Linked DNA regions of Tardiphaga sp. vice304. The protein of the gene in region 2 interacts with the protein of the main gene of each other region in a pairwise test. Links are inferred from orthologs where the notes say so. Each region holds a gene or a part of one and is shown on either strand. Other genes may lie near its edges.

Region 1 (3,574 bases), 690 kb from region 2 along the record:
GCAAGATCTGCGGCGTCGACGACGCGGATCTGGCCGACATGATCGGCGAGATCCGGAGGCTCGATCCGAAGCCCGGCCTCAAATACGGCTCGGCGCGGACCCAGACCGTGGTGCCCGATGTCTATGTGCGGCCCGGCCCCGACGGCGGCTGGCATGTCGAGCTTAACAGCGACACGCTGCCGCGCGTGCTGGTCAACCAGGTGTATTATTCCGAACTGTCGAAGACGATCCGCAAGGACGGCGACAAGTCATACTTCACCGATTGCCTGCAGAACGCCACATGGCTGGTGCGCGCGCTCGACCAGCGCGCCCGCACCATTCTGAAAGTCGCGACCGAAATCGTCCGCCAGCAGGATGGTTTCTTCACGCAGGGCGTGGCGCATCTGCGGCCGCTGAATCTGAAAGCGGTGGCCGACGCGATCCAGATGCACGAATCGACGGTGTCGCGCGTTACCGCCAATAAATATATGGCGACCAATCGTGGCAGTTTTGAATTGAAATATTTCTTCACCGCCTCGATCGCCTCCGCCGACGGCGGCGAAGCGCATTCGGCGGAAGCCGTGCGGCATCACATCAAGCAATTGATCGATAATGAAAGCCCATCGGTCATCCTGTCGGATGATACCATCGTGGAGCGGCTGCGTGAGGTGGGCATCGATATTGCGCGCCGCACTGTGGCGAAATACCGCGAGGCGATGCGGATCCCTTCATCGGTGCAACGCCGGCGCGACAAGCAAAGCATGCTGGGAAATGCCCTGACGGCGCCTGCCTCCTCCTCTTCCGACCGTTCCCGCGACACCGCACCAGCTTGATTGCACTCGCGCGAAATCGGCATACTGTCTCAGTCGTACTCACGTCGAATCGAGGCATCAACATGACCCTCCGCATCTCGGGAAAAAGCATCAGTGTCGGCGACGCCTTGCGTGGCCGGGTTCATGAGCGAACCGACGAAGTGCTGCGAAAGTATTTCGATGGCAATTATTCCGGCCACATCACACTGAGCAAGGACGGCTTCGGCTTTCGTACCGATTGCGCGTTGCATCTGGATTCCGGAATTACGCTCGAGGCCGATTCGAATGCCGCAGATGCCTATGCCAGCGCCGACCAGGCGTTGCTGCAGATCGAGAAGCGCCTGCGCCGCTACAAGAGCCGGCTGAAGGATCGCTCGGCCCGCAAGACGCATGCCGAAGCTGTCGCCATCGCCGAACTGACGACGCCGACCTTGCACGCGCCGAGCTACGTCATCGAGGCGCCCGCCGGGGAAGACGAGCACGACGAGACCGGTTACGATCCGGTGATCATCGCCGAAGCCACAACCTCGCTGAAGCGGTTTTCGGTCAGCGAGGCGGTGATGGAACTGGACTTCACCGGCGCCGCCGTCGTGGTGTTCCTGCATGGCTCGAGCGGGCGCGTGAACATCGTGTATCGTCGCGCCGACGGCAATGTGGGTTGGGTTGACCCGCCGGTGGTTCAGACCTCCTGACGGCATTGACGGCCCGTTAGACCGAACCTATGGTCCGCCGCCTTCGATAGGCCGGGATTAGAAACCCGCCTATCGAAGCATTTCGCATGGGGCATTCCGGTGCTAGGATACTTCTGGGCGCACGCGCTTGGCGGTCTCTGACACAGGACGTCCCTTCCATTTTCTGACGCTGCCGGTCTACCCCTGTTTCACCTGCTGACGGTCAACATCCTCGGAACGATCCATGACGATTACCGATCTGGTGGCGCCCGAGGCGATTCTCTCGGCGTTGAAGGTCAACAGCAAGAAGCAGGCGCTGCAGGAATTATCCGCGCGCGCCGCGGTGCTGACCGGCCAAACCGAGCGTGCCATCTTCGAGGTGCTGCTGCAGCGTGAAAAGCTCGGCACCACTGCCGTCGGCTACGGCGTCGCCATTCCGCACGGCAAGCTGCCGACGCTGAACAAATTGTTCGGCATGTTTGCGCGGCTGGAGCGCCCGATCGATTTCGAGGCGATGGATGGTCAGCCGGTCGATCTCGTGTTCCTGCTGCTCGCCCCGGAAGGCGCCGGCGCCGATCATCTGAAGGCGCTGGCGCGAATAGCCCGGCTGCTGCGTGATCAGGACGTCGCCAAGAAGCTGCGCGCCTCGCGCGATGCCCAGGCGATCTACTCGGTACTGGCGCTGCCGCCGGCGACGGCCGCCTGACTCTCGGGACTGCGGCAGGCCGGCCATTCGGACAGCAAAATACGCGGGATGCTGCCCGCGTACTTCAACACCTCAGGCGGTCGTCGCGTTAGTGAACGCTGACGGCCTGCAATTCCTGGCTCCACGCATTGGCAATCGCGGCTTCCCTGCTGTCGGTCAGCATGATCGGCGTGCCATCGGCGGCGTGCAGGGCGAACAGCTTCAATCCGGGCGCAATATGCGGCGCCTGCGGAAACAGGCCCGGCACGTCCTCGGAGCGGATCTGCTTCACATAGGCGATCAGCCCATCGCCCAGATGAGCCAGCGTTTCGGCGGAGACATCCGCGACGTCAACAATATTCACTTCACTCATGGTCTCGACTCCTTACGGTTGACCAAGCGGTCGAGTCCGCTACTAGTTCCATTATTCGTGCTCATTGATAGCGATTGTCTTAACGACCCTTTCAGGCTCCGGCCTGGTGAGGTCGATCGACAACAACCCGTTCTTCAGATCCGCTCCCAATACCTGCATCCCCTCCGCCAGCACGAAGGTGCGCTGGAAGTGGCGTGCCGCAATACCGCGGTGGATGTACTGCCGGGACTTGTCGTCCTGCTGGCGACCCCGAATGACGAGCTGGTTTTCCTCGGTGGTGACATCGAGTTGATCGCGGGTGAACCCCGCCACCGCCAGCGTGATGCGCAGGCGTTCGGGCTGACCGCTGTTACGGTCGCACCGCTCGATATTGTACGGAGGATAGCCGTCGGCGCCTTTGACAACGCGGTCGAGCGCACGCTCGATCTCGTCGAAGCCCAACAGGAACGGACTGGATAACGAAGGAACACGAGACATAGATACAAAGCCCTCTCGAAGCGACTTTGGGTATCAGGGCCCTGACGGCGCCCTCTTCACCGACAGGCTGAGTGCCTGCCGATGCGTCCAATATGGGCATAGTACCGCCGGGTTCAAGAACCCCGGAATCGCCCGGTCTGCTTGGTCGCGCGTTGATTTCGGTCAGGTATCGATCCGGCTGCGGCCGTCGGCGCTGAACAGATGCAATTTGTCGCGGGGCGCGATGGCCCGGATTCGCTCGCCCACGGCGGGCGCAATCTGGCCGGGCACGCGGACGATGACTTCGCCCGCCGGCAATTCGCCCGGCGTGGTGCTGATGCCGTGCGCGCCGTCGCGGGCACCGTAGACGAAGGTTTCCGGGCCGACCCGCTCGATGGCTTCCACGGTCAGGTCCAGCGCGATGCCGCCGGTGGCGACCGCGTCGGGGGAGATCGTCAGGTCCTCGGGCCGGACGCCGAGAATGCCGGTTTCGGCCTGGCTACGGCTGTCGCCGGCGAATTGAAGGCCGATCTCGCCTGATCGCATCGGGATCAGGTTCATCGGCGGCGCGCCGATGAAGGAGGCGACGAAGGTGGTG
Region 2 (3,965 bases):
CCCGAAACAGGCCGAAGGCAGCCTGATCGAGCGCGACGGCCGGGTCGTCGGCTCCACGCTGATCGGCCAGGAATTCACCACCGACGAGTATTTCCACGGTCGCCCCTCGGCGACCACCGGGCCCGACCCCAAGGACGCCACTAAGACCGCGCCACAGCCCTACAATGCGATCAATTCGATGGGCTCGAATCTCGGCCCGACCAGCCAGGCGCTCAATGACCGCATCAAGGAAGATGTGGCGAAGCTGAAGGCGGAGAACCCCGCCATGCCGGTGCCGATCGATCTGGTGACCACCTCCGGCAGCGGCCTCGACCCCGACATCTCGCCGGAAGGGGCGTTGTTCCAGGTTCTGCGCGTAGCCCGCGCGCGCAAGCTGCCCGAGGACCGGGTCCGCCAACTGGTGACGGAAAACACCCAGCGGCGCTTCATTGGCCTGCTGGGTGAGCCGCGCGTCAATGTGCTGGCGCTCAATCTGGCGCTGGATGCAGCGGCAGCGAAGTAATCGTAGGGTGGGCAAAGGCGCGTCTGCGCCGTGCCCACCATCTCTAACGGTGGGCACACTTCGCTTCGCCCACCCTATGGCTGAAGCATCGATCTAGGCTGCAGCCCGAGCGGAGACTATATTGCCGTATGGCAAATCAGCACCGCGACCCCGATCAACGCCCCTCGCCGGACGCGCTTCTCGAAGCGGCGCGGCGCGAGGACGACCGCGCGGGCCGGCTGAAGATCTTTGTCGGCGCTGCACCCGGCGTCGGCAAGACCTTTGAGATGCTGCAAAGCGCCCACGCCAGGCGCAAGGCCGGCGTCGATGTCGTGGTTGGCGTGGTCGAGACGCACAAGCGGGCGGAGACCGAAGCGCTGCTCGCCGGGCTGGAAGTCATCCCGCGCCGCCGCTTCGACCACAAGGGTCAGACCCTCGAGGAGATGGACCTCGATGCGATCATCGCACGGCGGCCCGCCATCGCGCTGGTCGATGAACTCGCCCATACCAACGCGCCGGGCAGCCGGCACCCGAAGCGCTATCTCGATGTCGCCGAACTCCTGAGTCACGGCATCGACGTCTACACCGCCGTCAACATCCAGCACATCGAGAGCCTGAACGACGTCATCGCCCAGATTACCCATGTCAGGGTGCGCGAGACCGTGCCGGATTCGGTGTTCGACGGTGCCGATGCCATCGAGCTGATCGACCTCACGCCGGACGATCTGATCCAGCGGCTGCGCGAGGGCAAGGTGTACGTGCCTAAACAGGCCGAGCGTGCGCTGGAGCATTATTTCTCGCCGGGCAATCTCACCGCGTTGCGCGAGCTGGCGTTGCGCCGCACCGCCGAGCGGGTCGATGAGCAATTGCTCACCCATATGCAGGCCAATGCCATCTCCGGTCCCTGGGCCGCCGGCGAGCGTATTCTGGTCGGCATCAGCGAGGATCCGCGCTCGGCCGGCCTGGTGCGGACCGCCAAGCGCCTGGCCGACCGGCTGCATGCGCCATGGACCGCGGTGGCGATCGAAACAAGGCGCAGCCTGCAACTCACCGAAGAGCAGCGCGACCGGCTGGCCGACACGCTGCGGCTGGCGGAGGCGCTGGGCGGCGAGGCCCTGACGATTCCCGGCGCCGGGCGGCGAATCGCCGACGACCTGTTGGGCTATGCGCGCGCCAACAACGTCACCCAGATCGTGGTCGGCAAGGCGTCGCGCTCCCTGGCCTTCGAATTGCTGCACGGTTCGGTGGTGCACGACCTCGTGCGCCGCTCCGGAAATATCAGCGTTCATGTCATCGCCGGCGAGGCGCTCAATGCCGAGCCTTTGGCGAAGAAAACCGTGCAGGCGGCGCAGCGCGTCGAGCCGTTCGACGTCAAACCCTATCTGGCGGCGCTGGCGATCGTGGCGCTGTCGCTCGGTGTCGCCCGGCTGCTGCAGCCGCTGGTCGGCATCGAGAATGTCGATCTCGTATTCCTCACCGCGGTGGTTGGCGTCGCCGTGCGCTACGGGCTGTGGCCGTCGATGGTCGCGAGCGTGGTGGCGTCGCTGTGCTACAATTTCTTCTTTCTGCCGCCGGTCTATACGTTCACCATCACCGACCCGACCAATATCGCGGCGTTCTTCTTCTTCATGCTGATCGCCATCCTGGTGTCCAATGTCGCCGCAAGGGTGCGCACCCAGGCCGTCTCGGCATTCGGTCGCGTCCGCACCACGGAATCGCTGTACGCTTTCAGCCGCAAGCTGGCCGGCACCGCCAAGCTGGACGACGTGCTCTGGGCCACCGCCTACCAGATCGCTTTGATGTTGAAAGTGCGCGTCGTGCTGCTGCTGCCGGAGCAGGGCGTCATTGCCGTCAAGGCCGGCTATCCGCCGGAAGACGAACTCGACAGCGCCGATCTCGCCGCCGCCAACTGGGCCTGGAACAATGATCGCCCCGCCGGCCGCGGCTCCGATACGCTGCCCGGCGCGAAGCGTCTGTTCCTGCCGATGCGTACCGGGCGCGGCCCCATCGGCGTGATCGGTATCGACGACGACCGCACCGGGCCGCTGCTGACGCCGGATCAGCGACGGCTTCTGGACGCACTGGTCGATCAGGGCGCTCTGGCGATCGAGCGCGTGCAACTGGTCGAGGACATGGACCGGGCTCAGCGCAACGTGGAATCAGATCGCCTGCGGGCGGCGCTTTTGACGTCAATCTCGCATGACCTGAAGACACCGCTTGCCTCGGTACTCGGTGCCGCCAGCACGCTACGCGATCTCGCTCCGAACCTCAGCGAGGCTGAAAGGATCGACTTGCTCACCACCGTGATCGACGAATCCGAGCGGTTGAACCGTTTCATCGCCAATCTGCTCGACATGACGCGGCTGGAATCCGGCGCGGTCGCCCCTCAGACCTCGCTGCTGGATCTCGGCGACATCATCGGCAGCGTGCTGCGCCGCGCCGCCAAGATTTTGACGCGGCATTCCGTGACCCTCGATCTCGCGCCGGCCCTGCCGATGCTGCGGCTCGATGCGGTGCTGTTCGAGCAGGTGCTGTTCAACCTGTTGGACAACGCCGCCAAATATGCGCCGGCAGATACCGCGATCACGATCCGGGCGCGGCGCGACCGGGACAGCGTCGCGCTGGAAATTATCGACCAAGGCGCCGGCATTCCGCATGGCGATCTGGAAAGCGTGTTCGGCAAATTCTATCGCGCGCAGAAGGGCGACCACGTGCCGCCCGGCACCGGGCTTGGCCTCGTCATCGCGCGTGGCTTCGTCGAAGCCATGCACGGCACCATCGAGGCCGCCAACCGCACCGACCGCTCCGGCGCGGTATTGACCATCCGCCTGCCGATCCCGCCAGCCCGCGAAGCCCTGGATACCGCCGCATGAATGCCGCCGCCATCAAGGTTCTCGTCATCGACGACGAGCCGCCGATCCGAAAATTGCTGCGCATGGGGCTGGGCTCGCAGGGCTACGACATCCTCGAAGCCTCCAACGGCAAGATCGCGCTGGAGAGACTGGCGGAGGATCCGGCGCTGATCATCCTCGATCTCGGCCTGCCGGACATCCAGGGCCATGATTTGCTGCGCATGATCCGCGCCCGTAACGACCACGTGCCGATCGTGGTGCTGTCGAGCCGCGGCGACGAGGCCGGCAAGGTGCAGGCGCTCGATCTCGGCGCCGACGACTATCTGACCAAGCCGTTCGGCATGGACGAGTTGCTGGCGCGGCTGCGCGCAGCATTGCGCCACCAGTTGCAGGTGCAGGGCGAGCGGCCAGTGTTCAGGGCCGGGGAGTTGACGGTCGATCTGGTGCGCCGCCTGGTGAAGATTGGCGACCGCGACGTCAAGCTGTCGCCGAAGGAATATGATTTGCTGCGCGTGCTGGTGCAGCACGCCGGCAAGGTGCTGACGCATCGCTTCCTGCTGAAGGAATTATGGGACGAAGTCACCGACGCGCAATATCTGCGCGTCTACGTTCGGCAGTTGCGCCAGAAGATC

The links.
Region 1: the proteins of FNL56_RS04420 (region 2) and ptsN interact in binary tests that used the Escherichia coli proteins (3 or more experiments, as listed by UniProt). The link is inferred for Tardiphaga sp. vice304 from one-to-one orthologs.

The regions. Positions count from the first base shown.
Region 1 is NZ_CP041402.1:237,320-240,893, reverse strand. What follows is about bases 589-3,437. They hold ptsN (PTS IIA-like nitrogen regulatory protein PtsN), read left to right. Parts: upstream 589-1,706; coding sequence 1,707-2,168; downstream 2,169-3,437. Other genes in these bases: FNL56_RS01025 (sn-glycerol-3-phosphate import ATP-binding protein UgpC), read right to left, coding at 3,160-3,437; FNL56_RS01030 (Hsp20 family protein), read right to left, coding at 2,572-2,997; FNL56_RS01035 (DUF1150 family protein), read right to left, coding at 2,257-2,520; hpf (ribosome hibernation-promoting factor, HPF/YfiA family), read left to right, coding at 875-1,483; rpoN (RNA polymerase factor sigma-54), read left to right, coding at 589-812. In the rest of the region: more of rpoN, read left to right, coding at 1-588; more of FNL56_RS01025, read right to left, coding at 3,438-3,574. UniProt on the Escherichia coli protein: Seems to have a role in regulating nitrogen assimilation.
Region 2 is NZ_CP041402.1:923,814-927,778, forward strand. Bases 315-3,554 are described here. They hold FNL56_RS04420 (sensor histidine kinase), read left to right. Parts: upstream 315-630; coding sequence 631-3,354; downstream 3,355-3,554. Other genes in these bases: FNL56_RS04410 (K(+)-transporting ATPase subunit C), read left to right, coding at 315-502; FNL56_RS04425 (response regulator), read left to right, coding at 3,351-3,554. Also shown: more of FNL56_RS04410, read left to right, coding at 1-314; more of FNL56_RS04425, read left to right, coding at 3,555-3,965. UniProt on the Escherichia coli protein: Member of the two-component regulatory system KdpD/KdpE involved in the regulation of the kdp operon. KdpD may function as a membrane-associated protein kinase that phosphorylates KdpE in response to environmental signals.